Regions from separate parts of the Bacillus pumilus genome, predicted to be linked through region 1. Evidence: riboswitches for the same ligand, from Rfam matches in the RefSeq annotation. Region 1 holds a riboswitch; each other region holds the start of a gene.
What was found. Region 1 has a riboswitch for thiamine pyrophosphate ahead of tenA (thiaminase II). Riboswitches for the same ligand answer to the same signal wherever they lie in the genome.
Positions count from the first base shown of each region.

Region 2: it holds a riboswitch for thiamine pyrophosphate, as region 1 does, so the genes downstream of both, thiT (energy-coupled thiamine transporter ThiT) here and tenA (thiaminase II) in region 1, are expected to answer to the same signal.
Region 3: it holds a riboswitch for thiamine pyrophosphate, as region 1 does, so the genes downstream of both, tenA (thiaminase II) here and tenA (thiaminase II) in region 1, are expected to answer to the same signal.
Region 4: it holds a riboswitch for thiamine pyrophosphate, as region 1 does, so the genes downstream of both, thiC (phosphomethylpyrimidine synthase ThiC) here and tenA (thiaminase II) in region 1, are expected to answer to the same signal.

Region 1 is NZ_LT906438.1:3,674,957-3,683,080, reverse strand. Features, by position in the region: gene CKW02_RS19265 (ORF6C domain-containing protein) at 1-77, shown strand, start outside; gene CKW02_RS19260 (DUF1304 domain-containing protein) at 83-454, shown strand; gene CKW02_RS20380 (hypothetical protein) at 489-653, opposite strand; gene CKW02_RS19255 (type 1 glutamine amidotransferase domain-containing protein) at 909-1,565, shown strand; gene CKW02_RS19250 (hypothetical protein) at 1,707-2,834, shown strand; TPP riboswitch at 2,891-2,994, shown strand; gene tenA (thiaminase II) at 3,082-3,768, shown strand; gene CKW02_RS19240 (ECF transporter S component) at 3,765-4,364, shown strand; gene CKW02_RS19235 (ABC transporter ATP-binding protein) at 4,339-5,937, shown strand; gene CKW02_RS19230 (energy-coupling factor transporter transmembrane component T family protein) at 5,927-6,724, shown strand; partial or broken gene CKW02_RS20775 (methyl-accepting chemotaxis protein) at 7,314-7,652, shown strand; gene CKW02_RS19220 (YwqG family protein) at 7,825-8,124, shown strand, end outside.
Region 2 is NZ_LT906438.1:2,768,549-2,776,672, reverse strand. Features, by position in the region: gene CKW02_RS14360 (DUF1232 domain-containing protein) at 1-272, opposite strand, end outside; gene CKW02_RS14355 (GNAT family N-acetyltransferase) at 442-996, shown strand; gene thiT (energy-coupled thiamine transporter ThiT) at 1,237-1,812, opposite strand; TPP riboswitch at 1,911-2,012, opposite strand; rRNA gene CKW02_RS14340 (16S ribosomal RNA) at 2,450-3,998, shown strand; rRNA gene CKW02_RS14335 (23S ribosomal RNA) at 4,181-7,111, shown strand; rRNA gene rrf (5S ribosomal RNA) at 7,173-7,288, shown strand; tRNA gene CKW02_RS14325 (tRNA-Val) at 7,762-7,837, shown strand; tRNA gene CKW02_RS14320 (tRNA-Thr) at 7,871-7,946, shown strand; tRNA gene CKW02_RS14315 (tRNA-Lys) at 7,984-8,059, shown strand; tRNA gene CKW02_RS14310 (tRNA-Leu) at 8,068-8,124, shown strand, end outside.
Region 3 is NZ_LT906438.1:1,168,795-1,176,918, reverse strand. Features, by position in the region: gene thiO (glycine oxidase ThiO) at 1-456, opposite strand, end outside; gene tenI (thiazole tautomerase TenI) at 440-1,057, opposite strand; gene tenA (thiaminase II) at 1,032-1,742, opposite strand; TPP riboswitch at 1,821-1,930, opposite strand; gene CKW02_RS05815 (monovalent cation:proton antiporter family protein) at 1,990-3,831, opposite strand; gene prpE (bis(5'-nucleosyl)-tetraphosphatase PrpE) at 3,994-4,737, shown strand; gene CKW02_RS05805 (RluA family pseudouridine synthase) at 4,780-5,646, opposite strand; gene CKW02_RS05800 (NAD kinase) at 5,691-6,491, opposite strand; gene CKW02_RS05795 (GTP diphosphokinase) at 6,557-7,186, opposite strand; gene CKW02_RS05790 (UPF0738 family protein) at 7,220-7,585, opposite strand; gene CKW02_RS05785 (CYTH domain-containing protein) at 7,822-8,124, shown strand, end outside.
Region 4 is NZ_LT906438.1:2,461,347-2,469,470, reverse strand. Features, by position in the region: gene nadA (quinolinate synthase NadA) at 1-856, shown strand, start outside; gene safA (SafA/ExsA family spore coat assembly protein) at 988-2,265, shown strand; gene CKW02_RS12705 (YhcN/YlaJ family sporulation lipoprotein) at 2,589-3,206, shown strand; gene CKW02_RS12700 (LysE family transporter) at 3,255-3,887, opposite strand; TPP riboswitch at 4,125-4,233, shown strand; gene thiC (phosphomethylpyrimidine synthase ThiC) at 4,361-6,121, shown strand; gene CKW02_RS20320 (hypothetical protein) at 6,157-6,303, opposite strand; gene CKW02_RS12690 (hypothetical protein) at 6,494-6,676, shown strand; gene CKW02_RS12685 (hypothetical protein) at 6,910-7,554, opposite strand; gene CKW02_RS12680 (intercompartmental signaling factor BofC) at 7,793-8,124, shown strand, end outside.

The DNA of each region.
Region 1 (8,124 bases):
CGCTTGAATTAATACAAGACTTTGATTTATACACGGATAAAATAGAGATTCGTGATCGTCTATCAGAAAGGAATTAACTAAATTGAATATTTTAGCAATAATACTAGTAGGAATTGTCGCATTAGAACACCTTGTCATTATGTTGTTAGAAATGTTTTTTATGGAATCAAAGATGGCAAAGAGATCCTTTAAGCTGCCAGAACACTTGCAAAAGGATCCAAATGTAAAAGTGATGTTTGCCAATCAAGGGCTTTATAACGGGTTTTTAGCTGCAGGACTGATTTGGGGGCTCATTCTCGGATCGAATACTGTTGGATATATGATTCAGCTATTTTTCATTCTTTGCGTGATCATCGCTGCGGTATTTGGCGGTGTGACCTCTAATAAATCAATCATCGTCAAGCAAGGAGTACCAGCGCTTCTTGCATTAATTGCGCTTATCCTGGCAATTTAACCGTAAATAAAGTCGCCCGAGTAAAGGGCGGCTTTTATCTTTTTCGAAGACCCATTAGACGAATAATAGATGTCAGACATAGTGCAACGGCAACAGCCAAAATAATTTTCCCATACATGACCCCTGTTAAGTTCATCAAAAAGACGGCCAATATGATACAGAGCGTGATGATGATCATCACAATCGAATAGGTTTTCATCTCTTTTCCACTCCTTTAAAAGTCCCCTCACATCCGTGAGGTCTATCCATCTTACCCTCATATGATATCACTCAATGACAATTTTACATGAAATTCCCTACCAATAGAATGTGACATATTGATTAGATTTGATGACATGCCATATTTTTTAGAAAATCGGGTATACCATAAAGAGTTGCAACGAAGTTCAATTGTTTGATATTTAATTGTGCAAAATGTAAAATGAAAACATGATAAATCGAAAGGATGATCAAGATGAGTAAGAAAGTGTTATTAGTATCGACAAGCAGTTCAGAAATGAACGGACATCCAACAGGCTTATGGCTAGAAGAGTTGGCAGAGCCATTTCATATTTTTAAAGAAAATGAACTAGACGTTCAAATTGTCTCTATTCAAGGTGGAACTGTCCCTATTGATAAAAATTCAATTCCAGAAGGTGTTCCAGCGCAATATGAAGATGTATATGAATTACTTCAAGACACAAAGGCGCTTACAGATGTGAACCCAGCTGATTATGATGGCATTTTCTTTGCGGGAGGACACGGCCCAATGATCGATTTTGCGTCTAATCAACTGGTAGCCGATGCAATCTTAGCTATTTCAAACAAAAATGGTGCAGTCGGAGCTGTTTGTCACGGCGTTTCAGCATTCATTGATGTGAAGGATCAAGATGGCAAATCATTTATCGAAGGTAAAAAAATCACAGGCTTCACAAACGAAGAAGAGGAAGCTGTTCAGCTGACATCAAAAGTTCCATTTTTATTGGAAACAAAACTTCGTGAGCAAGGGGCAGCGTTTGAAAAAGGAGATGCCTTTGCACCATACGCTGTAGTTGACGGACAAATCATTACTGGACAAAACCCAGGTTCTAGTGCAGAAACAGCACGCCTGTTTGTTAAAACCATTTCATAAAGTGATCAAAAAACCAGTCGTAGCAAATACGGCTGGTTTTTTGTCATAAAGATTTCCTAAAAAAGACCATAACAATGAATGAAATAATGGTAAAATATTCACAGGGTAAAAAACCCAATTGAGGAAAAAGGGGATGTTCCTGTGAGAGCATTATATGGAAAAATCACTGTAGCTTTATTATCCATTCTACTCGTCACAACAGGTTTATTTTCACCAGTATTAAAAGCAGAAGAAGCACCGAAATCAGATGGGAAATTGTCACCACTGACGGAAAAAGCCATTCAGCAAGTGCAAGACTCGTTTTTGAAACAGGATGAAGGAACCGCTATCCAAAAGAAGCAGCTAAAAAAATCTTTTAAAGTAGATAAGAAAAATGGAATCAGTATCAAACGAAAAGCCGCTAAAGATGGTAAGATGCGTACATCTTCCGTTCGCTCCATTGATGGACTAGCCATCAACCAATCGGTTGTCTTATCAGAGGATGACCCAGTCGATTTATGGTTGTTAAGTACGACTTCACCTCAGGCACTCATCAGCCGAATTACCTCTTCAAATCCCGATTATTTCGTACAATTATTTGTTGTTGATTATGAAACTGGACAAGCTTATCCGACGGACTTGATTCAGCCAGCAGGCAGTCTCCTTGGTTTGACCAATTTACCAGCAGGTGACTACGCATTCGGTATCACAAGCGGTGGAAATTTCGGAGACTCTTACACGTTACAAGTGAATGCAAAAAACCCACCCAATTTCACTGGGGCTGTTTCCCTCTCCTCAACCTTGCAATACTTTGTAGCTGAGTATGCGAATGGGGATGTTTTCGCTAATGGTACAAAAGTGTATAACAAACAATCTAAGACCGCCGATTATAAATGGGAGCGTGTATTTTATTTCTCCTATGACGGAAAATATGATCAGAGAACCCATTCTGTTGAAAGTGTGAAAGTGAAAAGAATTTCGGCACCAGTATCGTACTCTTCTCCTTATGCGAGTTCATCTGAGGTCATTCTCGTCTACTTAGATGTGGAGACGTTATTTATGTATCATGAATCATCGTTTGCTAGCGGACAATACTACCATAGTAGCTTTGTTGATACACTTGGAAAGACAACGCCAAGGCGTTTAGATATTGATGATATGACAAATTACGGCGATCATATTTTAGCTGTTGATTTGAAAACGGGAAAACCAATTGATTTCTTCAGTGTCCTTAATTTTTACTATGCTGCAGGGATCGAAAAGCTGCCTACGATCAGAACGTTGAATTAAGAAAGGCGGTTGACAGCAAATCTCTACATGTGTAGAGTAAAGATAATTAAATGACAAAAGTCCACTAGGGGAGTCATGTATGACTGAGACAAGAGAAAATCTTGGACCCTTTGAACCTGATCTAGTTTGTACTAGCGGAGGGAAGTGGAGCTGGACCTCGTCTTATTCATTATTGAATCGATAAGAAGGCCGCTCCATTTGGGGTGGCTTTTTCATTTATTCAACTGAAGAAGAGGAGGCTTTTTTTATGACGTTTTCAGCGCAATTAAGAGAAGAAACAGAACCATTATTTGAAGCCATTTATCAGCATCCGTTTGTCAGAGGGCTGGCAGCAGGAAAGCTGGAAAAGGAACAGATCATTCATTACGTCAAACAAGATGCAGAATATTTACATGCTTTTATTAAAATTTATGCAGCGGCTCTTAGCAGATGTACAGACAAAGGAGATATTGCCTTTTTCCATCAGCAGATTGCGTTTGTACTAGATAGTGAGACACACCCTCATCAAAATCTTTGCCGAGTGGCAGGTGTATCATATGATGAGCTCCAAGGTGCCCCGCTTGCTCCGAGTGCTCATCACTATATTCATTATATGCTGCAAGTTGCCAAGGAAGGCACGCTTGGAGAAATCATCGCTGTCCTGCTTCCATGCCCTTGGACATATTGGGAAATTGGGAAACGAATGCTCACAGATGTGCAGCCTGACCCATCACATCCTTTTTATGAGTGGATCACATTTTATGGAGGGTTAACCGACTCTATTACAGTAGAGCTTTGCAAGCGGCTCGATCAGCTGGCGGAAGCAGCAAGTGAGAAGGAAAAGGAAAAAATGAAACAGCACTTTATCCTAAGCTGTCAGCTTGAGTACAAGTTTTGGGATATGGCGTTTACGGTGGAAGATTGGCCAGTTCCATTGGAGGTGCATTCATCATGACATGGAAGATGAAGGAAGTTGTCCTTGCTGTCATTTTATCCGTAGCATGTGGTGTCATCTATTTAGGGTGGTCCACACTTTACTTACCCATTACAGCACTTGTTGGCCCAGCAGGAGGCAACATCATGTTTGGCATTTGGGTGATTGCCAGTCCAATCGTCGCGTATATCATCCAAAAGCCGGGAGCTGCCCTGATTGCAGAAACAGCCGCTGCCGCAGTGGAATTACTAACAGGCAGCCACTTCGGTCTTGCAGCCCTGCTGATTGGTGTATGCCAAGGGCTTGGGGCAGAAATTGCTTTTGCTCTTTTTGGTTATAAACGATATCGCATGTGGACACTGATGCTGTCAGGTGCCTTTGCAGCTGTTGGAGCAATGACTTACAGCCTCGTTGCGAATGGCTTTGGTTATTACACGCCTCAAGTTTTACTCATCACACTGATGACTCAAATCATCAGCGGAATGATACTGGGCGGATGTTTAGCAAAAGTAGTGGTGGACGCATTATCTAAAACCGGTGTATTGAATCAATATGCCATCATGAAAGAAAAACGAAACAAAGGTGAACAGCATGGATTCATTTCTCGCGTGCAATAATCTCACTGTCCGTTTTTATGAACAGCCTCAGCCCGTGTTGCATCAAATCTCTCTTTCCATTCAAAAAGGTGAAAAGGTGCTTATTTTAGGACCAAGCGGCAGCGGTAAATCCACGCTCATCTCCGTTCTGGCTGGCATCATTCCAGAACATTTAGAAGCGGACATGCAGGGCGAAGTGATATTGCAAAGACATACAGGCGTCATGTTTCAGGACCCTGATTCCCAGTTTTGTATGCATCGCGTCAATGAAGAAATTGCCTTTAGCTTAGAGAACCGTTCTGTCCCTCGTGACGAGATGGCTGGCATCATTCAGCAGCTCATGCAAAAAGTCCAACTTGATGTCGATCCCAATACAGACATCCACACATTATCTGGCGGCATGAAGCAGCGATTGGCGCTTGCTTGTTTACTAGCGTTAGAGCCAGATGTGCTGTTCTTTGATGAACCGACCGCACAGCTTGATCCAGCAGGAAGAATGGAGATATTTCAGCTTCTACAGCAGCTTGCAGCTGATCAGCGACAAACCATGATTTTTGTAGAGCATGTGCTAGATGGGGTCATTGAATGGATGGACCGGGTGATTTTATTAGACGATCAAGGCAGCATCTTAGCAGATGGGTCTCCAAAAGATGTATTGACGACATATGAAAAAGAAATGAAAGAGGCAGGAATTTGGAGGCCGAAATTATTTCCCGAGAAATGGTCTACGATCCTTCAAGATCCATTTCATCCAATGAGTCACAAGCTTATGCAAACCTTTGAAGCAAGAAAGAAGCAGAATGAAAAAGTGCCGTCGACTAAGCGGGAGACCATCATTCGTTCAGAAGATCTTCAATTAAGCTACGGGAAAAAGAGGATTATGAGTGATCTTCAGCTTGATATCAAAGCAGGGGAATGGGTGGCGATCATTGGGGAAAATGGAAGCGGAAAAAGCACATGTCTTAAACATTTGGTTCGTTTAGAGCCAACGAAAAAAGGCCACATTTTTTTAAAAGAGACACTCCTTAAAAAGTGGTCAGACCGAGAACTATATGAAAAGGCAGGCTTTGTGTTTCAAAATCCGGAGCTTCAATTCATACAAGATACAGTGTTCGATGAAATTGCATTTGGTGGAAGGCAGCGTAATTGGCAAGAATCCGTTGTGCAAGAAAAAACAGTTCAGCTATTGAAAGAGTTCGGTTTAGAAAAGCATGCAAAAGCTCATCCTTTCACTTTAAGCCTAGGTCAAAAAAGAAGATTGAGTGTGGCTACAATGCTCCTTTTTGATCAGGATGTCCTATTGTTAGACGAGCCGACTTTCGGGCAGGATGAAAGAACAGCGAAGGAATTAATCAGGCGCTTGAAAGATCGTCAACGCCAAGGCACCACTATTTTAATGGTCACACATGATATGGACCTTGTCGATGAGTGTGCCGATCAAGTGCTTCTTTTTCATCAAGAAAAGCATGTGTATGATGGCACGCCTTATGATTTGTTTTCAAATCGGGAACTTGTCAATGCTTATCAGCTGAGAACCCCGTTGCATTATCGCTATGTGGCTGAAAGAAAGGACGTGCTGACGATTGCAAAGTAATCATTCCTTTCTTTCCACTGTGAATCCAGTCATCAAATTACTCACTCATCTACTTGCGATGTGTTGTCTCATGGCGATATCTGATCCTAAAACAACCTTCATCATCTGGCTGTTTGCACTTGGTATTGGACTTGTTTTAGGCGGATGGAATTTGAAGTATCTTTTCACAAGACTTGTCCCTTATCTGCTTTTTTTTATTCTCGTGTTTTGGATGATGGCGGCCTTTGGCAAGGGGGATCATACTGTTTGGAAATGGGCATGGTTCCATATGACAGAGGAGAGTTTAAGAAATGGACTCACCATCGCTCTCAGAATGCTTGGCTTTGTGACGTTTGGTCTCCTGTTTACGTCCACAACAGATTTGACAGCATTTATGATGAGCCTCATTCATCAGTGCAAAATGTCGCCAAAATGGGCGTATGGAATGCTTGCTGGCTTCCGGTTTATTCCGTTATTTCAAAGTGAATTAAAGCAAATGAAGGCGGCACATAAAATCAGAGGCTATAAGCAAAAAAACAGCTGGAAAGCCTTTATGCGTTATGCACTTCCTCTTTTTACACAGGGCGTACGAAAATCAGAACGGTTGGCCATTGCGATGGAAGCAAGAGGCTTCACGGGTGAGAGAGAGCGGACGTATTATCATGTCATCAGCACTTCGTGGATCGACTATATGTATCTTTTGCTCATCGGTATCAGTATTTTGATATGCATGTCCTTTTTTTTTAAAAACACCCACATTCTCTTGATAGAATGTGGGCTTTTTATATGTCTTAGGTCATTTGATTGATATTAGTGCACATTACAGGCTGTAATAGACCTTATAACGAACCGATAAAGAGGATGTACTGAGAAAAAGAGAGGATGAACGTGAGCGAATGTCACAGAGAATTGATAACATAATAGACGCTTTACCAATCATTGGACTAGCTATGAGAGAGCAACTAACCTTTTCTGTTTTAGGGAAAGAGAAGGTTCTTTATTATCAGCAACATGGAAACATTGACCTAGGGTTTAAAGCTGGGGATATCGTAGCTCCAGGGTTCGAAAACTTTTCTATGTTGAAAAATGGGAGAGAGCCATCGTTTATTCAAATTCCGAAAGAAGTATACGGGATTCCAATGGATATTGTAGCCGTTCCAATTAAAGATGAAGCGGGTCAAGTAGTCGCTGCTTTCTGCGTTGCCTATGATCAGACCAATCAACAACGATTAGATGACATCATGACAGAGAGCAACGAAGCTTCCGAAAAACTAGTCGCAATGGTACAGCAAGTTGCTGCACATTCAGAGGAACTACAAGCGACAAGTGAACAAATTCTACAAAACACGAAAACCACTGTAGAAAACTCCTCTAAAATCAATCAAGTGTCCAATCTTATCAAAGGTATCTCTGATCAAACGAACTTACTTGGACTCAACGCATCAATTGAGGCTGCAAGAGTAGGTGAAGCAGGAGCAGGCTTCGGAGTGGTCGCAACGGAAGTGAGAAAGCTGTCAACTCACGCCAAACAAGCGACGACTGATATTGAAACAGCGCTAAAAGATGTACAGGGGTCGATTAAAGGAATGGAAGAAGAAATAGCACAAATTGTCGCTTCTTCTGAGCATCAAGCAGAGCTTGTAGGCACGTTCACAAAAATTATTGAAGGTCTCCATGAAACAAATGAAACGATGAAATCACTCGCAGAAGACTTAGTGAATTATCAAGTGAAATAAAAAATAGATCGACCACAACCTCCAGATCAATCGGAGGTTTTTTTCGTTTTAAGGTAAGGAACTTGTTAGGATATTGACCGATTGATCGCTGACAGGCAGTGTACACTTCTGTATGATAGAAAAAGAGATACTACCCTGGTCAGTAGACCTATTCATAAGGAGGAAGACCATCGTGACACAATCAGCGAAGCTGCAAGAAATCATAGCACCTTACCGTAAAATGTTAGATCAAACGGAACAGCCAACGATTCAACTAAAGATGAAACAAGGAAAAACAGGACCATACGACAGCAAAATTGCAGGTGATCCTTACTTCCCTAAAAACGATGAATATCCAGTTGATGGTGAAGGACACCCTATGAAGCTTTTGGCACAAATTAATTTTGGCCAGCTGCCGAAGCTGAAGGATTATCCAGAAACAGGACTTCTGCAAATTTTTATTTCTGTGCATGATGATCTTTATGGGATGAAT
Region 2 (8,124 bases), 910 kb from region 1:
ATCTCTACGACCGTTTGTATGAACGTATCACTATGTACCTTTTCGTTTTTGATTGGAAACCCTGAAGCAGCTAATAGTTGATCTAATGATAGGTTCAGAGAATCTGAAAGCCGCTGCAGATGATTCAAAGTTGGTTTTCTTTTTCCATTCATGATTCGAGACAGTGTCGCTTTATCAATTTCTGTGTATGTGCTGAGCTCTCTTAAAGATAAAGAACGTTGTTGCAATCTTTCCTTTAAGAGAGACCCAAGCTCAGTTGTTTTAGAATCCATTTTACACCATCCTTTGTATGATGTATCAACTCTTCTATAGAAGAAGTCGTACCCAATATAAAGGTGTGTTGACAAAATGTCAACGAATATCCTTTATTGATTGAATTTTAGGAAATAGGAATTTATCATAATAAAGATAGGATGAAAACAGTGAGAAGGAGTGGCGCGGATGAAGGTGAGACATGCTGTACAAAAAGATATTCCTAAAATTGCCGAAATACATGTGAAGAGCTGGCAGACGACTTATCAAGGCATTATTAATCAGGATTATTTGGATGGTTTAAATATAGAAGATCGAGAAGAGAGCTGGAGAAGAAGGTCACTTGAAGGGACGTTTGTCGCAGAAGATGACGAGGGGGTATTTGGTTTTGCTTCTTTTGGAAAACAACGTGATGAGCGCTATCCAACATATGATGGAGAACTTTATGCGATCTATTTATTGCAAGAGAAACAGAAATCAGGAGCAGGTATCGCTTTAATTACAGAAGGAGTGAGCTATTTAATAGAGAAAGGGTATCAGAATATCATGCTGTGGGTATTTGAACAAAATTCGGCAAAGCATTTTTATCAAAAGCTTCAACCTCATTTTGTCGTTACCAGCCAGTTCGAGCTGGCTGGCGAGAAGCATGATGAAATAGGGTATGGGTGGGAGCTGCCTGTATTAAATGACCATCTACACCGAATTAAATCGTCAGCTTCCAATAATAATGAGAGAAAAAAGTGAAAAGCATAGCTAAAAGCATATAAGAGATAAGAGGAGAAGCTTCTACTTTTCCTTTTATTCCTGCTATCTTTAAAGCTTCATAGAAACCTGCCAAAAAATAAGCAAGACTGAGAATATAACAGCACAGCATAATGGAGTAAGGGTTCATTGGCGTACCTCCAACATGAAATCTTCTACTATTAATAGATTCCATAGAGCGGCAATTTATGCATAAAAAAATAACCAGCTGAAATCAGCCAGTTATTTTTTGTGAGGAAAAACCAAACGAGATGCACTTGGTATGAGTATGCAAAGAACGATACTGCAAATAATAAATGAAGGAACCATATATGTGCTGTTATAAATTAAAGAGTAAACCCAACCCGGTGTTCCTTTTGGTGCATACTGAGAAAAGAAAACAACACCAGAAATAAAGAACGTCAACAGTCTAAAGAAACTTGCAACAAATACGGATAAGGTAATATAGATGAATTGCTGCTTTCGCTTTTGGTCCTGAATGGTTTTTTTAATCAATCCAGAAAAGAGGCCGCTTAGGGAAATGACAACAGATGCGACGAAATAATCGAGAAATCCTTGAACTGGTGTAGCGATAATAGGGCCATTCATCAGTTGAAGGCCTGCAATAAGCACACCAATGATAAACCCGGTTGATATTCCCCATCTAATAGACATAAGAATGACGGGTATCATAATCAGCGCAAGAGATCCGCCGTTCGGCATTCTTAAAAAGAGACCTGATAAGTAATCTAATACTAGTGCAAGTGAAGTCATAATTGCGATTTCCATCAGTCGTACCAATTGATTTGATTGCTGCATAAAAAAATCTCCCTTTTCATGAATTGAGCAAGGAGAGACCGTGTAAGGATGAGTATGTTATTCATAGAAAAACATATCGAGTTGAATACACCACATGTATTCAATTGAATCCACATTCCTACTTCAGTATTAACTGACAGGTTCAAAGGGTCAGAACAACGAGTGTTCACTCTCAGCACAAAGCTCCCCCTGCGGTTATTTAGTTTTCTTCTATTATAAATATACTAAAGACCTTCAGGATCAACAATAGAGAATTCCTGTGACAATTAATTTTTGTATGATTATATAGGAAGAGATAAGAAAAAATAAATTATTTAGAAAAAATACTTGTTTCCTTTCTCAAAAGGTGTTATATTTGTATTCGCCGCTAAAACAGCGCGGTTATTAAATAACATAAAGAAAAAAGTTGTTGACTTTATCTTGATAGAATGTTATATTAATAAAGTCGCCTCTGAGAGACGGCGAAGATGATCTTTGAAAACTAAACAAGACAAAACGTACCTGTTAATTCGAGTTTTTATAAAAAAATCCTATGAAACATCATAGGTAGTCAGTCAAACGCTGACGAGGCAGGAAATGATCACATGCTAAGTTCGCTACATCGTGTAGCAACGCATGTGTGATATGCATCCTGCATACCTCGGAGAGTTTGATCCTGGCTCAGGACGAACGCTGGCGGCGTGCCTAATACATGCAAGTCGAGCGGACAGAAGGGAGCTTGCTCCCGGATGTTAGCGGCGGACGGGTGAGTAACACGTGGGTAACCTGCCTGTAAGACTGGGATAACTCCGGGAAACCGGAGCTAATACCGGATAGTTCCTTGAACCGCATGGTTCAAGGATGAAAGACGGTTTCGGCTGTCACTTACAGATGGACCCGCGGCGCATTAGCTAGTTGGTGGGGTAATGGCTCACCAAGGCGACGATGCGTAGCCGACCTGAGAGGGTGATCGGCCACACTGGGACTGAGACACGGCCCAGACTCCTACGGGAGGCAGCAGTAGGGAATCTTCCGCAATGGACGAAAGTCTGACGGAGCAACGCCGCGTGAGTGATGAAGGTTTTCGGATCGTAAAGCTCTGTTGTTAGGGAAGAACAAGTGCGAGAGTAACTGCTCGCACCTTGACGGTACCTAACCAGAAAGCCACGGCTAACTACGTGCCAGCAGCCGCGGTAATACGTAGGTGGCAAGCGTTGTCCGGAATTATTGGGCGTAAAGGGCTCGCAGGCGGTTTCTTAAGTCTGATGTGAAAGCCCCCGGCTCAACCGGGGAGGGTCATTGGAAACTGGGAAACTTGAGTGCAGAAGAGGAGAGTGGAATTCCACGTGTAGCGGTGAAATGCGTAGAGATGTGGAGGAACACCAGTGGCGAAGGCGACTCTCTGGTCTGTAACTGACGCTGAGGAGCGAAAGCGTGGGGAGCGAACAGGATTAGATACCCTGGTAGTCCACGCCGTAAACGATGAGTGCTAAGTGTTAGGGGGTTTCCGCCCCTTAGTGCTGCAGCTAACGCATTAAGCACTCCGCCTGGGGAGTACGGTCGCAAGACTGAAACTCAAAGGAATTGACGGGGGCCCGCACAAGCGGTGGAGCATGTGGTTTAATTCGAAGCAACGCGAAGAACCTTACCAGGTCTTGACATCCTCTGACAACCCTAGAGATAGGGCTTTCCCTTCGGGGACAGAGTGACAGGTGGTGCATGGTTGTCGTCAGCTCGTGTCGTGAGATGTTGGGTTAAGTCCCGCAACGAGCGCAACCCTTGATCTTAGTTGCCAGCATTTAGTTGGGCACTCTAAGGTGACTGCCGGTGACAAACCGGAGGAAGGTGGGGATGACGTCAAATCATCATGCCCCTTATGACCTGGGCTACACACGTGCTACAATGGACAGAACAAAGGGCTGCGAGACCGCAAGGTTTAGCCAATCCCATAAATCTGTTCTCAGTTCGGATCGCAGTCTGCAACTCGACTGCGTGAAGCTGGAATCGCTAGTAATCGCGGATCAGCATGCCGCGGTGAATACGTTCCCGGGCCTTGTACACACCGCCCGTCACACCACGAGAGTTTGCAACACCCGAAGTCGGTGAGGTAACCTTTATGGAGCCAGCCGCCGAAGGTGGGGCAGATGATTGGGGTGAAGTCGTAACAAGGTAGCCGTATCGGAAGGTGCGGCTGGATCACCTCCTTTCTAAGGATATATGGAGCAGTGTGCGTTTTCGTCTTGTTTAGTTTTGAAGGATCATTCCTTCAAGACATGTCTCTAGCGAGACAGGATTGTTCTTTGAAAACTAGATAACAATAAGTAATACATTCACATTGAATGCAATGCAAAGTTCATCACACATAGTGATTCTTTCTAAAGTAAGAAATGGTTAAGTTAGAAAGGGCGCACGGTGGATGCCTTGGCACTAGGAGCCGATGAAGGACGGGACGAACACCGATATGCTTCGGGGAGCTGTAAGCAAGCTTTGATCCGGAGATTTCCGAATGGGGAAACCCACTGCTCGTAATGGAGTAGTATCCATACTTGAATACATAGAGTATGAGAAGGCATACCCGGGGAACTGAAACATCTAAGTACCCGGAGGAAGAGAAAGCAAATGCGATTCCCTGAGTAGCGGCGAGCGAAACGGGAACAGCCCAAACCAAGAGGCTTGCCTCTTGGGGTTGTAGGACACTCTATACGGAGTTACAAAGGAACGATATAAGCGAAGAGGTCTGGAAAGGCCCGCCAAAGAAGGTAACAGCCCTGTAACTGAAATGTTGTTCTCTCCAGAGTGGATCCTGAGTACGGCGGAACACGTGAAATTCCGTCGGAATCCGGGAGGACCATCTCCCAAGGCTAAATACTCCCTAGTGACCGATAGTGAACCAGTACCGTGAGGGAAAGGTGAAAAGCACCCCGGAAGGGGAGTGAAATAGATCCTGAAACCGTGTGCCTACAAGTAGTCAGAGCCCGTTAAAGGGTGATGGCGTGCCTTTTGTAGAATGAACCGGCGAGTTACGATCCCGTGCAAGGTTAAGCAGAAGATGCGGAGCCGCAGCGAAAGCGAGTCTGAATAGGGCGCATGAGTACGTGGTCGTAGACCCGAAACCAGGTGATCTACCCATGTCCAGGGTGAAGTTCAGGTAACACTGAATGGAGGCCCGAACCCACGCACGTTGAAAAGTGCGGGGATGAGGTGTGGGTAGGGGTGAAATGCCAATCGAACCTGGAGATAGCTGGTTCTCTCCGAAATAGCTTTAGGGCTAGCCTCAAGGTAAGAGTCTCGGAGGTAGAGCACTGATTGGACTAGGGGCCCCTACCGGGTTACCGAATTCAGTCAAACTCCGAATGCCGATGACTTATCCTTGGGAGTCAGACTGCGAGTGATAAGATCCGTAGTCGAAAGGGAAACAGCCCAGACCGCCAGCTAAGGTCCCAAAGTATACGTTAAGTGGAAAAGGATGTGGAGTTGCTTAGACAACCAGGATGTTGGCTTAGAAGCAGCCACCATTTAAAGAGTGCGTAATAGCTCACTGGTCGAGTGACTCTGCGCCGAAAATGTACCGGGGCTAAACGTATCACCGAAGCTGCGGACTGTTCTTACGAACAGTGGTAGGAGAGCGTTCTAAGTGCTGTGAAGTCAGACCGGAAGGACTGGTGGAGCGCTTAGAAGTGAGAATGCCGGTATGAGTAGCGAAAGACGGGTGAGAATCCCGTCCACCGAATGCCTAAGGTTTCCTGAGGAAGGCTCGTCCGCTCAGGGTTAGTCGGGACCTAAGCCGAGGCCGAAAGGCGTAGGCGATGGACAACAGGTTGATATTCCTGTACCACCTCCTCACCATTTGAGCAATGGGGGGACGCAGGAGGATAGGGTAAGCGCGGTATTGGATATCCGCGTCCAAGCAGTTAGGCTGGGAAATAGGCAAATCCGTTTCCCGTGAAGGCTGAGCTGTGATGGCGAGCGAAATTTAGTAGCGAAGTTCCTGATTCCACACTGCCAAGAAAAGCCTCTAGCGAGGTGAGAGGTGCCCGTACCGCAAACCGACACAGGTAGGCGAGGAGAGAATCCTAAGGTGATCGAGAGAACTCTCGTTAAGGAACTCGGCAAAATGACCCCGTAACTTCGGGAGAAGGGGTGCTTCTTAGGGTGTTAAAGCCCCGAGAAGCCGCAGTGAATAGGCCCAGGCGACTGTTTAGCAAAAACACAGGTCTCTGCGAAGCCGTAAGGCGAAGTATAGGGGCTGACGCCTGCCCGGTGCTGGAAGGTTAAGAGGAGCGCTTAGCGTAAGCGAAGGTGCGAATTGAAGCCCCAGTAAACGGCGGCCGTAACTATAACGGTCCTAAGGTAGCGAAATTCCTTGTCGGGTAAGTTCCGACCCGCACGAAAGGCGCAACGATCTGGGCACTGTCTCAACGAGAGACTCGGTGAAATTATAGTACCTGTGAAGATGCAGGTTACCCGCGACAGGACGGAAAGACCCCGTGGAGCTTTACTGCAGCCTGATATTGAATGTTGGTACAGCTTGTACAGGATAGGTAGGAGCCTTGGAAACCGGAGCGCTAGCTTCGGTGGAGGCATCGGTGGGATACTACCCTGGCTGTATTGACCTTCTAACCCGCTGCCCTTATCGGGCAGGGAGACAGTGTCAGGTGGGCAGTTTGACTGGGGCGGTCGCCTCCTAAAATGTAACGGAGGCGCCCAAAGGTTCCCTCAGAATGGTTGGAAATCATTCGCAGAGTGTAAAGGCACAAGGGAGCTTGACTGCGAGACCTACAAGTCGAGCAGGGACGAAAGTCGGGCTTAGTGATCCGGTGGTTCCGCATGGAAGGGCCATCGCTCAACGGATAAAAGCTACCCCGGGGATAACAGGCTTATCTCCCCCAAGAGTCCACATCGACGGGGAGGTTTGGCACCTCGATGTCGGCTCATCGCATCCTGGGGCTGTAGTCGGTCCCAAGGGTTGGGCTGTTCGCCCATTAAAGCGGTACGCGAGCTGGGTTCAGAACGTCGTGAGACAGTTCGGTCCCTATCCGTCGCGGGCGTAGGAAATTTGAGAGGAGCTGTCCTTAGTACGAGAGGACCGGGATGGACGCACCGCTGGTGTACCAGTTGTTCTGCCAAGGGCATCGCTGGGTAGCTATGTGCGGACGGGATAAGTGCTGAAAGCATCTAAGCATGAAGCCCCCCTCAAGATGAGATTTCCCATTCCGCAAGGAAGTAAGATCCCTGAAAGATGATCAGGTTGATAGGTCTGAGGTGGAAGCGTGGTGACACGTGGAGCTGACAGATACTAATAGATCGAGGACTTAACCTATATTCTAATGTGAAGTTTGAACATTGTTATCTAGTTTTGAGAGAACATTCTCTCCATCAGGTTTGGTGGCGATAGCGAAGAGGTCACACCCGTTCCCATACCGAACACGGAAGTTAAGCTCTTCAGCGCCGATGGTAGTTGGGGGTCTCCCCCTGTGAGAGTAGGACGCCGCCAAGCTTGTATAAGGATCAGTTCCATACGGAACTGGTCTTTTTTGTGCTTCTTGAGAAAATATGCTGCTGATTGCACTTGTTTGATGAACGTTTCGACACTCTAACTCATTTACAAGCATGTGAAACACATTAAAACAAAAGAGATCGAGCGTTTCAGTTAAACCAGTAGAGAGTTAGATTAATAAATGATAGAAGAGCTCTATATCGTTATTAGTAGATAATTCCATTTCGGACATACTGTATCTAATGTGAGATGTTCATATTTATAAAGGAATTGCCCGTTTTTAAAGAGAATATAGAGTGGAGAAGTTTAAGTGATGAACGTTAGATCACGCTGTTTGAATAGAGGAAATAAAGGTCATTTGTTAAAAGAAATACGTAATGAAAATTGAAATAAAATTTTTTTAATATAGCCTTTACAAATGATGAAAACCTGTATATAATAATCTTTGTCGGATCGAGAGATTCCTACATAGTGGAGGATTAGCTCAGCTGGGAGAGCATCTGCCTTACAAGCAGAGGGTCGGCGGTTCGAGCCCGTCATCCTCCACCATATTTATTCTTACATAATGTTAGGATAGATAAAGCCGGTGTAGCTCAACTGGTAGAGCAACTGACTTGTAATCAGTAGGTTGGGGGTTCAAGTCCTCTTGCCGGCACCAGTTTCATATGGTAAGATAGACAAGTCGCTTTTAAAGCGAGCCATTAGCTCAGTTGGTAGAGCATCTGACTTTTAATCAGAGGGTCGAAGGTTCGAGTCCTTCATGGCTCACCATGTTTCATGCGGGTGTGGCGGAATTGGCAGACGCGCTAGACTTAGGATCTAGTGTCTTTATGACG
Region 3 (8,124 bases), 1.3 Mb from region 1:
ATAAGGTTCGACATGAACATCCTCTTTAATCAAACCTGCTCCTAGGATATTCTCTGCCATTTGAGGCATGCATTTTTTTACGCTGCCTGCGTCCATCCACTCAAATGAAGACAAATGCTGCATCCGGCAAAGTGCTTGTTTCTCCTCTTCGGTAAAGGCTACCTTCATGATACCGCCCGCTGATGTTCGAATATCAATGCCAGATTCATGCTGTAGATCGACTTTTAACTTTTCGTACAATGCCTGGCTTGCTCTGCCTACTTGAAAAAAAATATCCTCATGACCCTCTCCTTCAGCATGTGCACCAAGCATCCCAGCAGCCGCACTTGTCGTTTGCTTCCCTACCTCATTCGCCTCAAATAAGACGACCTGCTTTCCTGCTTTTGCAAGGTGATAGGCAATGGACATCCCTATGATTCCACCACCAATGATTGCCACATCATAATGCTTCTTCATAAGGATGCTCCTTTACTTGTTTAGAAAATGCTTGTGCCATCTTGCGCGGCTGATGATGAGTAAAAATTCCAGACATGACAGCAATCCCTTTCACATTCGCGTGTCTCAATTCTGGAATGCGGTCAGGTGTCACACCACCGATTGCCACGACTGGAATAGATAGTAGAGATGTCAGTTCTTTCACAAGCTGTACGCCTCTTGCCTGAAGTCCTGGTTTACAAGTGGTGTCATATACGTGCCCAAATATGACATACTCTGCTCCATTTTTCTCAGCTGCTTTCCCTTCTTCAATCGAATGAACAGAGACGCCCGCATGAAGATGAGGGAATTTTTGCCGCAGCTCTTTTGGCGAAAAGCTATGGCCCGGGAGATGTACCCGGTGAATATTGGTGAGCAGTGCAACGTCTACTCTGTCGTTGATGATGAGCTTCTCTTTCGGTACACCTTCTAAAAGGAGACCTTTCACGAGATCAACAAGCTCACTTGCTGTTTTAGACCGTTCCCGGATATGAATAAAATCCACTTCAGGTGCAATGTTTTTTATTTGTTTGATCAGCTCACCCGCAGGAAGCGAATCATTTGTCACTGCGTGGAGTTCCATTTGCACCAACCCCATCTAAGCATGCTGTTTGCCACATTTCTTTTTGATACGCCATCTCCCAGAAATGGTATTCGTAATAGCTTGAAATCACAAAATTTTCTTTCATATTGGCCCGTACATGTTCTGGTGCTTTTTCGGCTAGTTCATCAAAGCGGTTGACTTGTTCAAAGACAAGTTCCTTAAACCAATCCCCTCCATATGTCAAAATCCATTCCTGATAAATCGGATGGTCAGGTGTGGTTTGTTTCAGCTTTTCACCCACCTCATAATAAAGCCAGTAGCACGGCAATAACGCAGCTAATATCTCTTCGAATCGTCCGCTTTTCACAGATCGGTACATATGAGACGTATACGCATATGCAGTGGGAGAAGGCTTAAAGTTCTCGATGGCTTCATCTGAAATCTCTAAAAGCTCTGTAAACTTTCTATGCAGCGACAGCTCTGCTTCATACGTTCCCTGCGCATGATACGCCATTCTGCCCGTCGTATGTAAGTCCTCACTAATTGCCGCTCCATATGCTTGCACCTTTGCAAAATGAGTTAAATAATATGAATCTTGCATCACATAATACGTGAAACGATCGAGTGACAGCGTGCCATCGCCAATCCCTTTCACAAAGGGGTGTGTAAAGCTTCCATTCCACCATGGTGCTGCTGCTTCTTTACATTCAGTTGAAAATGTCATGTTTCTCTCCTCCTGTTTTTCCATATAAAAAAGCCACTTTCCGTATGGAAAGTGGCTTGGAATTTGTAAAAAGCATAATCAAAAACCGCACCACTTCCCTACGCAGGTATGAACCTGTTCAGGTAATGAGGGTCTAAAAGTCGATACTTTTATCTCAGCCCTTTTAAAGGACTCCCCTAGTGGATCAAATATATGATGTTGTACTTCTATCTTAATCAGGAATTGTTCATTGGTCAAGGGTTCATTCTCACTCTAATTGGGCTCTAAGTCCTGCTACATACTCACGAGAGCCCGACACAAGCACACGGTCACCACTTCTAAGCGTCGTATCTCCATGTGGTACTAAGCTGTCTATCCCTCTGAAAATACGGACAAAGACCAAATCGCCGGTAAACGGAAATTCCCTCAGCATGACATTGTGGTAGCGATGATTGTTCATTTGAATTTGATACAAGGAAGTATCCTCATTTGTTAATAATCGAATCGCATCCGGTGCTTCAATCAAGGCTCTTAGCACCGTTTTAGATGATAGGAAATTAGAAAACGTATCAATGCCCGCTTCCTTCAATGTTAGCTCTGCCTCAGCTTTGCTCACACTCGCAATGACTTGTTTTGCTCCTTCTTCCTTTGCAAATAAAGCAATTTCCTTATTTTTCGTCTCACTGCCTGTTGCGACGACGAGGACATCCTCCTGGCCAACGCCTGCCTTTCGCAGCGTCTCATCGTCGTACTCTTCAATTGATTCGACTTCAAAGATGGTGTCGGCGAGCATCGCTTCTTTATTTTCTTGAAAGACATGCAAAATTCGAATATCATATTCATCCTGATGTAAATCGAGTGTGACAGGTAAGGTCAGCTGATTTGCACCAATAAAGGTCACACGTTTTTTATGGCTCACAGCTTGTTCTTTTTTAAACAGTGCTTTAAACCAAACTGGCGTTAAAATACTCGTGAGTATCGCGACTAAAATTAGCGCGCCGGACATTTTATGATCAATGACTCCGAGCCGCTCCCCGATCGTCGCAGCTGCAATGACGAGTGATAATGTCGATGTTAATAAAAAGCCAGAGCCGATCACTTTTTTCATGTCATACCATTTTTTCAAATAAAGAATCGGGATGAGTTTACTAATCAGTAATGCAATAAATAGCAGCGGGATCATGATCATAATGTTTGGGTCCTTGAACAGTGCCCATATATTCAAATCCACTCCGACCATCACAAAGAAGATGGGGATCAAAAATCCGTAGCCAAATGAATCCAGCTGCTGGACAAGCTCTTTATTCGGCGAAAGAAGGGACACAAGTACGCCCGCTAAAAACGCCCCAAGAATATTTTCAGCACCGAGTGATTCAGATAAAGCAACTAAGACTATAATGAGAGTAAAGATCGCCCTTGTCCCAATTTGCACGGTCCCTTTTGACATGGACTGAAAAATTGACTTTGTCTTAAATACGCGGCCAAATAAATAAAGAAGGATGCCCGCAGCAAATAATAAGAGCAGAAGCCACATATTCCCTGTACCATCGCCATAAATGGAGGAAAATACAGCAAGTAAAATCATCGTCACCAAATCCGCAATGACAGCGACAAGCAAGATGATTTGACCGATATTCGTCTGCATCAATTTTTCCTCTTTTAAGGTGGGAACCACTACCCCTAATGAGATCGTCGATATAATGAGCGTCATTAAAAAGGCATTTTGGATAAACCCTGCAAGGACAAACGCATAGGACAGAATAAAAGAAATACTAAATACGCCAAGAAAAACAATAGTGGCTGCTTTAAACGTATTCGGTTCTTTTAGACCATTTGGTAGTTCTCGTGCTTTCTTCTTTGACTCGAAAGAAGAAAAATCTATTTCAAGTCCACTTAAAAACATCAGAAAAATAAAACCGAGCATGGATAACGTATCTAACCATGCATCATGTTCAACTACCAGTTGAAGACCGCTTTTTCCAATGATGAGCCCCATGATGATTTCAGCAACAACGACCGGAATGGTCAGCTTAAATCGGTGCAATAAAAGTGGGGTGAAAAAGGCGACAATAATAACGACAACGAGTGATGAAACAGATGTATGCTCCATTGGCTAAAGCCTCCTAACATTGATGTTTAATCTTTTAAGGTTTACGTTAAAGCATTGATTCTAACAATTGCCTAAATGAAAAGAAAGCCATTCGTTATATGTTCTAAAATTCAAACTTCTTTAACCCCGATGAATGGATGAGAAAAATCAGGAGGAAATCTTATGAAATTTGATATCATTGGTGATATCCACGGCTGCTACGAAGAGCTGCTTGCCCTCATACACAAACTAGGATACGAATTCAAACATGGATTACCCGTCCATCCTGATAAGAGAACGCTAGCACTTGTCGGTGATTTAACAGATCGAGGACCTCAGTCAGTAGATGTCATGCGATTTGTCATTCATGCCTACGCACACGGCGCGATCCGCTACGTACCTGGCAACCATTGCTTTAAGCTTTATCGCTATTTAAAAGGAAATCCGGTGAAATTACTTCATGGCATTGAAACCACAGTGAACGAAATAAAAAAGCTGCCCCTTCATGAACAAACCAAATTGTCACATGAATTTAAGCAGCTATTTGAGAAGGCTCCGCTTTACGATGTACTTATTCCTGATGAACTGATGATTGCTCACGCAGCGATGAAGGAAAAGGACATTGGAAGAAAGCCGAACAAACAGATGCGATCCTATCTATTATTTGGCGCAGTCACAGGAGAAACGTGGCCGGATGGGCGACCTGTGCGGAAGGATTGGGCAAAGGAATATCGCGGAAAACCATGGATTGTCTACGGACATACACCAGTGAAAGAACCGCGATTCGTTGGCAGAACTGTCAACATTGATACAGGCTGTGTATTTGGCCACCGGCTGTCTGCCCTTAAATATCCTGAGCTTGAAACGGTTTCTGTTCCTTCCTCTATGCCTTATGACGATTCAAGGTTTCAGCATTTCACATCATAAAAAAACCCGGTCCTGCGCTTGCAGGTAGCCGGGTTTCTCTATTTAAAGCAGCAATGATTTCATGTCTTCAGGGAGCGGAGCCGAGAATGTCATTTCCTCCCCAGTCATCGGATGAGGAAAAACAAGAGTCTCACTATGCAGTGCCTGCCGGTTCATTCGCTCATTCGTTCCGCCATATAACGTATCTCCGATGAGCGGGTAACCAAGATACTGCATATGAACACGAATTTGATGGGTTCTCCCCGTTTCAAGTGTTAGCCTCACATCTGACATGTTCAACTCAGCGTCCACCGCTCGCACTGTAAAATGCGTCACAGCTTCCTGTCCAGTCTCATTGACCATTCGCTCAATGATACTATCCCCTTTTCGGGCAATTTTTGCACGAATGGTTCCATGCTTTTCTCTGATCATGCCATGTGTAAACGCCCTGTATGTTCGTTTGACCGCTCCACTTTTCTGCGCTTTTGATAAAAGACTGTGGGCAAAGCGATGCTTGGCGACAAGCATGACGCCTGATGTATCACGATCAAGGCGGTTCACTAAATGAACCGTCAGCCGAACAGACTGCTCTGCATAATGATGCAGCAATCCATTCGCAATACTGTGCTCTGGGTGCTCCCGAGAAGGAATGGACGGGATATATGGCTTTTTATTCAGCACAAGGACGTGATCATCCTCAAATAAAATATCAAGCGGAATCGGAGCAGGCTTTAGCCCTTCACTCACTTTTTCTTCTGGGAATAAAATGGTAAGCCTGTCTCCGTTATGCAGCTTGTATCTCACAGTCACATGCTCCCCATTAATGAGAAGATCACCGCCATCAAATTTAATATCTGTCAGCATTCTTTTCGAAATACCAAGATCTATTAAATAATCCTTTAAAAGCTGCCCTTCTTCTTTGGCTGTCATGGTTTTGTTTAGTGTAAAGTATTCCAGCGAGAACGACCTCTTTCTTATTCACCTTTTCCGATAAAGGAATCTTGCACCCTTTTCCAAAACGGAAATGGTCTAAATCGGGCAAAGCGGACATTCTCGTCTGCTACCCGGCATTGAATGGATTTGACGTCCTTATGAAGCAGCGTCAAATGATCAATGGTTACCTGAAAATCGACATCATTCCTCGGTTTAATGACACAAGTATGGTGGTCTGGTAAAATAAGCGGCGAACCGACCGTTCGAAACACTCTGTTGTTGATTGAAGCCATTTCTGCCAGCTGAATGGCTCTAATGGAAGGATGAATAATGGCGCCCCCAAGTGCTTTATTATAGGCTGTACTGCCAGACGGCGTAGACAGACAAAGACCGTCACCTCTGAATGTTTCAAACAGCTGACCCCTAATTTCAACATCTGCCACAAGTGTCCCTTCCATACTTTTAATCGTACATTCATTCATGGCTAAATATTTCTCTTCTCTGCCGCCATCGTTGTATCTGACAATGACTTCTAAGATCGGATATTCCACAATGTGATAAGGGGTTTTCGCAATAGCTAAAACGAGTTTTTCAATTTCACTTGGCACCCAGTCAGCATAAAAACCAAGATGACCTGTATGAACACCGACAAAAGCTGTTTCATTCAGACGGTCGCTATAACGGTGAAACGCATAAAGAAGGGTGCCGTCTCCACCAACCGTAATGACAAGATCGGGTTCCTCTTCATTGAGTTCCATCCCGAAATCCAATAAGTAGGTCTGAATTTTACTTTTGAGTGTGTCAGATACAGAATTCCCTTTCGAAGAAACTGCAAATTTCATGAATTCTTCTCCTTTTCCACCTTGCTGCTATGAGAGGGCAGCATCATATTTGATCAAGCACAGGCTCAGCTATCGTTTTTCTTTTTCCGGGAAAATGCCACTTGTGCTTCTTGAATTTCCCCTCTAATTTCAGACATCTCATCATCAAGAAGAGATGCTGCCTCGGAAGCTCTTTGAAGGCGCAGCTTGACTTTCTCCGGGATATTCCCGCTATATTTATAATTCAGAGAATGCTCAATGGTCGCCCAAAAATTCATCGCAAGTGTACGAATTTGGATTTCGACGAGGAGCTGCTTCTCTCCATTAATCGTTTGCAGCGGATATAACACAACAAGGTGGTACGAACGGTATCCGCTTTCTTTATGCTCTGCAATATAGTCGCGTTTATCAACAACCACGAAGTCTTTTCGTGACTGGAGCATTTTTTTCACGACTTGTATGTCTTCTACAAACTGGCACATAATGCGAAGCCCAGCAATATCCTGCATCGTTTCGATTTCATGCATTGGGATGTTTTTACGCTTTGCCTTTTCTAATATGCTGGCAACAGGTTTCACTCGGCCTGTAACAAATTCTACTGGTGAATGGTCATCCTCGAATTCATACAGCTTTCGAATGCCTTTTAGTTTCACTTTTAATTCTTCGACTGCTTGTTTATACGGTGCGAGGAATTGATCCCATTGTTTTTTGTCCATGAAACTTCCCCCAATTCCATATACCTAATTATTTCAGAGGAATGTGCTCTTCACTTTCTCTTCCATATCTCCGTAATTGGCATTGTCTTTAATATTGTCGATTAAATAATGTAATTCTTGATGAAGCTGAATGAGTTCTAACGAATGTCCTCCCGCTGTCAAATAGACAGGGATGTCAAGATTCATTGCTTCTTTTAATGGAGTCCATGTATGTTTCCCTAAGATAAGATATGAAAAGGACTCCTCGTTTTCAAGTATGTAAACGAACGCAAAGTGATCAGAATCAACAAGCATTTGTCCTGATGCTTTTGCTTTTTGGATTTGCTCTTCTGACTTGGTCGTCAAAATCAGCCTGTCTTCTTTTAAAGTTGCTTCTGCGATTTCAATTCGGTTTTGCATCATGATCTCCTTTACAACAAAGTACAGCTTTATTTTATCATATCAAGTTCAATATTGATAAACCGAACTTATTGAGAAAAACCTATTTTCTTCTTATAAATGATCCTTTCACGTAATTATTCATTGATTTTGGCACATGCGGAAAGAGAAATAATAGATAAAAACAGTCTTTTACATGATGAACATACTTCATGTACAATAATCATATTTCCTCTAAATGAAAGGTTGATGTCAAAATGGCACAGGAAATTGAAATAGAACTAAAGCAATTGTTAATGAAAGAAGAATTTGAACAGTTGAAACAACATTTTCAATTGAAGGATTCGGATTTTCACACGCAAACCAACCATTACTTTGATACACCTCAATTTGATATAAAATCTCAATTCGCTGCATTAAGAATGAGAGAAAGAAACGGTCAGTGGGTTCTCACGTTAAAGGAACCACACGAAATAGGCTTGCTCGAAACCCACCAAACGATCGCTCCTCCTTCAAGCCTTGACGATTTTCAGCTACCAAAAGGTGAAGTGGCTGACAGG
Region 4 (8,124 bases), 1.2 Mb from region 1:
TCACTTCATGGCTGAAACAGCAGACATGCTGTCAAATAAGAATCAAAAGGTTCTATTGCCAGATATGAGAGCAGGCTGTTCAATGGCAGATATGGCAAACATGAAACAAACGGATAGAGCATGGGAGCAGCTCACTGATCTGTTTGGGGAGACAATTCTTCCCCTTACGTATGTCAACTCAACAGCTGATATTAAAGCATTTGTCGGAAAGCATGGCGGGGCCACTGTGACATCATCAAACGCTAAAAAAGTGCTGGAGTGGGCGCTCACACAAAAAGAGAGGATTCTGTTTCTCCCTGATCAGCATTTAGGGCGTAATACGGCCTTTGATTTAGGCATTTCACTTGAAGAAATGGCTGTCTGGGATCAAATAGAAGAAAGGCTCATCACCGATCAGCCGCTTTCCCGCATCAAGATGATTTTATGGAAAGGCCATTGCTCTGTCCATGAGAAATTTACGGTGCGGAATATTGAAGAAACGAGAAAAAGAGACCGTGACATTCAAATTCTTGTCCATCCAGAGTGCACGCATGAAGTCGTCACGACTTCTGATCTTGCCGGTTCAACGAAATTTATTATTGATACGATCAAGGAAGCAGCAGCAGGAAGCAAGTGGGCGATTGGAACAGAGATGAATTTGGTCAAGCGAATCATAGATCAGCATCCAGATAAACAAATCGAATCCCTCAATCCGGATATGTGTCCATGTTTGACGATGAATCGGATCGATCTCCCTCATTTGTTATGGTCACTAGAAAGCATAGAGAAAGGTGATCCGGTCGGTTTGATTCAAGTCAATGAAGACACGACAAAAGACGCTTTACTTGCACTGAATAAAATGCTCGCCATTAAATAATGAATCAGCCCCTCCTATCAGAAAACAAGTTTTTATCATATCGGCTTGTAAATAGGCATAAATTTATGGTGAAACATATTGTACTTCTGACATAACCGTTACGTTCACGTTTTGCATAGGAGGGGAAAACGTTGAAAATTCATATTGTGCAAAAAGGAGACTCCCTTTGGAAAATTTCAAAGAAATACGGAGTCGACTTTCAAGAATTGAAAAAACTAAATTCACAGCTCAGTAACCCAGATTTGATCATGCCGGGTATGAAGATCAAGATTCCATCTAGTGGTGTTCCTGTAAAAACAGATCATCACAAAGCAAAAGAAATGCCAAAGACGAAAGAACATCCGTATGTGAAAGAAAAGCCAAAAGATGTCGTGCAAGTGCAAGATACGAAGCCGAAAGAAAAGCCAAACGAACCTGTACCTTATGTACCGCCAGTGCCAAAGATCGAGCAGCCAGCTTTTCCACAAGTCGATGTGAATTATTATCAGACCAATCTGTACCAGCCATTCACGCCTCCTCCCAAAAAAGAACATCATGAGAAAAAAGATCATGTTCATGAAAAGAAAGATCATGTTCATGACAAAAAGGATCATAAAGATCATGTTCATTATGAGAATAAGGAGCATAAAGACAACAAGGACCATTTCCATCATGAGAATAAGGAGCATAAAGACAACAAGGACCATTTCCATCATGAAAATAAAGGTCATTTAAAAGATGAAGTGGCAAAGGGGTATGATCCGTTTATTCATATTCCGCATCAAAAGGAGGAGGGAAAAGATATGGAGCACAGCAATTACCCAAACCTTCCTAATTTCCCGCAAATGCCGAATGTAGGAGGCGCAGCGGTAGGGGGAATGGCTGAGAATAAGGAACATCATCACCATCACCAGCATCATGACGCATATGATCCTTATTATGGTCATGGTCATTACATGCCGGCAATGTATCCATATCCGCAGCAAATGGTGCCAGCATCGCCAATTTTACCAGGGTCAGGTCTTTGCTATCCTGTCCAGCCATATTATCACCATCACATGATGCCATATCCATACCCAGCGCAGCCGTATTATCCTGCGTATCAAGCGCCAGCTTATTACGGAGAACATTATGAACATCATGCAAACGATGGGCATCACTGGCACCACCATATGCATCCAAATGCCAATGCCAACGCCAATGTCAATGCGAACGTGAATCAAGGCTTTTATCCAAATGTTTCAAATGAAGCTTATGGCAAGGAAGACTGCGGATGTGATGATGGCATGAAGCAGCATCAGCCATGGCCAGGACATTACCCGAATCCTGTACCTTATGGCCAAATGGGGGCTTATCCAGCTCAGCCTTATATGCAGCCATATCCAGGTCAATCTGTTTTTGCAAGACCAGAGGAAGACGAAGAAGAGTAATAACAGAAGGAGCGATCTCAATCGTTCCTTTCAGCGTGTAGACAAACCCTCGCATTCTTTGTCAGGGCTGTGCTCCGGTGCTCACGAATGTCAAATTCGCTCCGCTCCTGTGCTCACCCTTCCTAGACTGCAAAGGTTTTCTATCACGCTGAAAAGAAGAAAAAGGGCTAAAATAAAGATCATTTTAGCAAACTGGAGGGAACGATCTCAATCGTTCCTTTTTTTGTTTATAACTGACAGCTTGATTTTTCCCCAAACTGTACATGCTAAAACAGAGCCTGTTTCGCGCTCATGAGATTGAATTTGTACAGGGGGTTTTTCGTTTGAGACAAAAATGGCAAAAAACGATCGCATTAGTGCTTCTTCCTATTGGGTTAACGGCATGTGGTACAAATGACAATGCAGGTGTAGATACACGTCATAATCAATCAGGTCAGCCAGTCGGATATCATTCGAATAACCGTGCGGATGACAATAACCAAGATCATCAAGGGCCAGTTTCTGAACTCATGGAGGGAATGAACGGTGGGAATACAACGAATGTTGATTATCGCACCCGCCCTCAAGCAGATGATCGAACGCCTCTCGCAGGTGGTGATGGACGCTACAGTCATGGAGATATGAACTATCATAACCAAATGTCGTTCTCTGGCTACGATAAACAAGAGAATGTGCAGCGTTCAAGAAAAATTGCCAATCGCGTCAATAAAATGAACCACGTTGCAGACTCACAGGTGATGGTAACAGATGAAAATGTGTATATTGCCATTAAATCAGATGGACGTCTGACGTCAGAGGGCGTATCACAAGTGGAAGAAGCAGCGACTCGTTATGCGGATGGAAGAGCTGTCCAAGTCATTAAAGACGAGGGAGCTTTCACACGCTTTAGAGATATGAGAAGAACACAATTTGAAACAGGTCAAACAGGCATGACTCGATAAGTTGAAGCATAAAAAAGGCTAAAGTTCCTCAAGAACTTTAGCCTTTTCTTAAAAATAAACCTTAATGCCTATATAGAATTCGTAAAAGAAATAACAGCCAAATCCAAGTAATAAAATACCAGCAATAATGGATGTCCATTTGATCATCGTTCGATTCATCACTTTTCTTGTTAAGGATACAAGGGTGAGAAGACCGATGTCATGAAGAAGAATCCCTGCCAAAATACCGCCTGATGCCAGTATAAATTCAGATGAATCTGTTTTTGTATATGCATCTGCCAGTACAGCTCCAAATACAGAAACCCAGAACACAAGGTTTCCAGGAGACACCGCGACAAGCAAGCCGTTTCTGTACGTTTTTGCGAAAGATTTATTGACTTTTTCGCCAGCTAAATGGATGTCTTGATCCGCATGTTTAATGGAATCGTATGCGAGCATCATTAAGAAGATAGCTCCGATCAGCCAGAGCGGGATTTGGACAAATGGCAGTGATAAAAACTGAGCAAATCCAGCATACAAAGCCAAGATTAGTAAGAGATCAATGGTCATGCCGCCTGCTCCTACAGTTAAACCATGAAAGAAGCCGTTTTTTAATCCTTGTTTAGTCATTTCAACCGTGATCGCTCCAACTGGTAGAGCGATTGAGAATCCTATGACGATAAATGTGAGAAATGTTTGCAATCGACTAGAACTTCCTTTAAAAAAGTCTGTATAAAAATTCTCCGTTTAGATTAATTATACATAATAGGAGAAAAGGATCAATGATTATTTCAGATTTTATCTAAATGTTTGAGGAGGATGATGTATATAAAGGTGTATATCAAGCTGGCTTTATCTCTTTTGTAGTGAAAAGGAACTATTTTCCTAAAACTCCTTTTTTTCATGGCATCTCTATGCTACACTGTTGTGGAAATGAATAAATGTGACTAGGGGTGCCCGCGGCTGGGCTGAGAGAGAAGTGTATGCTTCTTAACCCTTTGGACCTGATCTGGCTCGTACCAGCGTGGGGAAGTTGAAGATGATACATGTGTCTTATAAATGAGATTCATGTTTATTTCTAACGACGAAACCAGGTTCTGTTCATAGAGCCTGGTTTTTTTGCTGGTGCTGATTCCGTCCTGTCCTGTGACAAGAAGAGAAGGAGAGAACAGCAAATGAAAGAAAAGAAAAATACCCTAACAACTCAATCGTTATTATCAAGCTTTGATGGCAGCCGAAAGGTGTATGAGAAAGGGTCAAGACCTGACATTTTAGTGCCAAAAAGAGAGATTGCCCTCTCACAAACGGTGACGCAGGCAGGAAACATTCAAAATGAACCGATTCGTGTGTACGATACGAGTGGACCTTACACCGATGAGCGTGCCCATATCGATGTTACAAAGGGGCTTCATCGTCTGAGAGCGGCATGGATCGAAGAAAGAGGGGATACAGAAAGCTATGAAGGACGTCATGTAAAACCTGAAGATAACGGATATCGCTCCAAAGAGAAATCGTCACATCAGCATGTTCTTACTGATTTTCATCATGAGCCGCTTCGCGCAAAACAAGGTGCCTGTGTGACGCAAATGCATTATGCAAAAAAAGGTATTGTAACGCCTGAAATGGAGTTCATCGCGTTAAGAGAAGAGCTAAGCCCTGAGTTCGTGAGAGAGGAAGTAGCCAGCGGAAGAGCGGTCATTCCAGCGAATATTAACCATCCTGAAAGTGAACCGATGATTATCGGAAGGAATTTTCATGTCAAAATCAATGCGAACATTGGTAATTCAGCTGTGACATCATCCATTGATGAAGAGGTAGAAAAGATGACATGGGCCATCAGATGGGGTGCAGACACTATGATGGATCTGTCTACAGGAAAGGACATTCATACAACGAGAGAATGGATCATACGCAATTGCCCAGTCCCAGTAGGCACCGTTCCCATTTATCAGGCGCTTGAAAAAGTGAATGGCGTGGCAGAAGATTTGACGTGGGAAGTGTACAGAGACACGTTAATTGAACAAGCAGAGCAAGGAGTAGACTACTTCACGATTCATGCGGGCGTGCGATTAAGGTATATTCCGCTGACAGTCGATCGGGTGACCGGAATTGTTTCAAGAGGCGGTGCCATTATGGCAAGATGGTGTCTTGCCCATCATCAAGAAAATTTCCTTTATACCCACTTCGAAGACATTTGTGAGATTATGAAAACGTATGATATTGCTTTTTCACTTGGAGACGGACTCAGACCAGGCTCGATTGCTGATGCCAATGATGAAGCGCAGTTTGCAGAGCTGGAAACGTTAGGTGAATTGACAGAGATCGCTTGGAAACATGATGTACAGGTGATGATTGAAGGGCCTGGACATGTTCCGATGGATAAAATCAAAGAGAATGTAGACAAACAAATGGAGATTTGCAAAGAGGCACCATTTTATACATTAGGACCTCTTACAACAGATATTGCTCCGGGATATGATCATATTACATCTGCTATCGGCGCAGCTATGATCGGCTGGTATGGGACAGCGATGCTATGCTATGTGACGCCAAAAGAGCATTTAGGTCTGCCGAACAAAGAAGATGTAAGAGAAGGTGTGATTGCCTATAAAATTGCTGCACATGCTGCTGATCTAGCAAAAGGACATCCTGCTGCTCAAAAGCGCGATGATGCTTTATCGAAAGCAAGGTTTGAATTTAGATGGCGGGACCAATTCAACCTGTCACTTGACCCAGAAAGAGCGATGGCGTTCCATGATGAAACATTGCCTGCTGAAGGCGCTAAGACTGCCCATTTTTGCTCGATGTGCGGACCGAAGTTTTGCAGCATGAAAATTTCCCATGATATTCGCAATCAATCAGAAGAAGTGAAAAAAGAGATGGAGAAGAAGGCGAAGGAGTTTATCAGCCAAGGAAGTCAAATATATTCATCCTAAAAAAGAACCTCGCACGCATGTTGTGCGGGGTTTTATCAGATCGCGGATAAGGCTTTTCTTAAGAGGTGGAAAAATGCCTTTAATGCAACCCCTATCATGTCCAGACTCGGAATGAGGGCATCTGTTAAATGAAACACGACTGTTTGTCTTTCTGGGGATGTTCGTTTCTTTTTCCGTTTCATAAAGAAAACCTCCTTTTAAATAATATACTTCTTTGCAAAGAAGAGGGATAGAGATATTGTTTGAATTTAAACAAAATTTAAACTTCTTGTGTTTGAAAGGAAAGAAGGAGGGGAAACGAGTTGAGTAGAGAATGAATGAAAAGAGCCGATCTATTTGGCCAGCTAACAAGAGAGAGTGGAAGGTGATCTTATGATGAAAGTATTTAAGGTAACATTTCATATGAACAATGGGGAAGTGCTTGATTTCGAGCTAAAACGTCCAGCTACCTATGATGTGTATAAGAAAATTGAAGAAGCCAATCATTGGTTTAAGCTGAATAATGAAATCATTAACTTATTAAATGTGAATAGCATCCATGTTGAAACAGATTGACACAGAAAAGCCGCTCAGTGAGAGCGGCTTTCAGATTGTTGACAAAGGGCTAAAATGATCTTTATTTTAGCCCTTTGTCTTCTTTTCAGCGTGATAGAAAACCTTTGAAGTCTAGGAAGGACGAGCACTGGCGCGGAGCGAATTTGACATTCGTGAGCACCAGCGCGCAGGACTGACAAAGAATGCGAGGGTTTGTCTACACGCTGAAAGCCGCTCAGTGAGAGCGGCTTTCATTATGCAGAGAAATCATTCCGATTATTAAGCTGGCCGCGAGACAGCCAGTTCTTTTTATACAAATAAGCAATCACTTCAAGCCAAAGACGCGGTGCTTTTTTCGGGAAAAAAGGTTTTTGATAATAAGCATAAGCGGCTTTTAAGTCATCCCACTGATGGCAAGCTTTTGTTTGTGTGAAACGGGCAACATCGATGACCCTGACCTGTCCTTCCTTTGTTAAGATCAGATTCCTCAGATGGATATCAGAAGGATTCAATCCTTTCTCGCGTGCTTCTTCTAGCGCATCATCGACTTGCGCAATCATTTGTTTTTTAATAGGAATCCCCTTTGTGAGGCATTCATAGAATGTATATCCTTTAATATATTCCATTAAAATATACTGATCCCCAGATTCATAAATCTCAGGGTAGTAAGACGAACCAGAGAGCTTTTCATAAATAGCGGCTTCTTTGCGGGCAATATGCTGATAAGAAGGGAAAAAGACTTTTAGCGCCATTTTCTTGCCGTCTTTTTTGTATGAAAAGACATAGGCACTTCTTCCTTTGCCGCACAGCTCAAGCTCTGCCGGTTTAAAGGCAAGCTTATGAAGACGTTTATCCTCATGATACTGAATCGATTCGGCTAATCTTTTGACTTCTGACATTGACTTCACCTTCTTTGGTTTCAGTTTATGCGGCTGAAAAACGAATGATGAAAAAACCGAGCATTCGATAAAGCAATGGATTGTATAAAACATACCATTTACGAATGAAGGATACAACGAAAGACTCTTCCCATATATTCATGTCATTGATTTGGTTAATGTTTAGAAAAATGGGTCAAACTACATATGTCATGCATCGATCTCATGTTCTAAAGAGGTGTAAATAGTGAAAGTGAAGATGAAATGTTTCGTTACAGGACTTATCATGACAAGTGTGCTTTTTTTCGCTACGGATATGGAAGGAAAAGAACACTTGCAAAAGCAGTCAAACTCGATCACCGTGCAGCTAGAAAAAGTCTATCTAGACGGAGATGTGAGTATTGAAAGACACCGGGCATCATTAGAAGACAAAGACACATTCTGGTCGCAGTATAAAGGCTGGACGCTAGTAGAGCAGAAAGAGGATTTTGCGCTTTTTAGAAAGCAAATTGATGATATCTCTCCATTAAGTAAAGCAAATGGATATATCGGATTATCAGAGGACGGTGTGATTTCTACGTTTCATGGAAG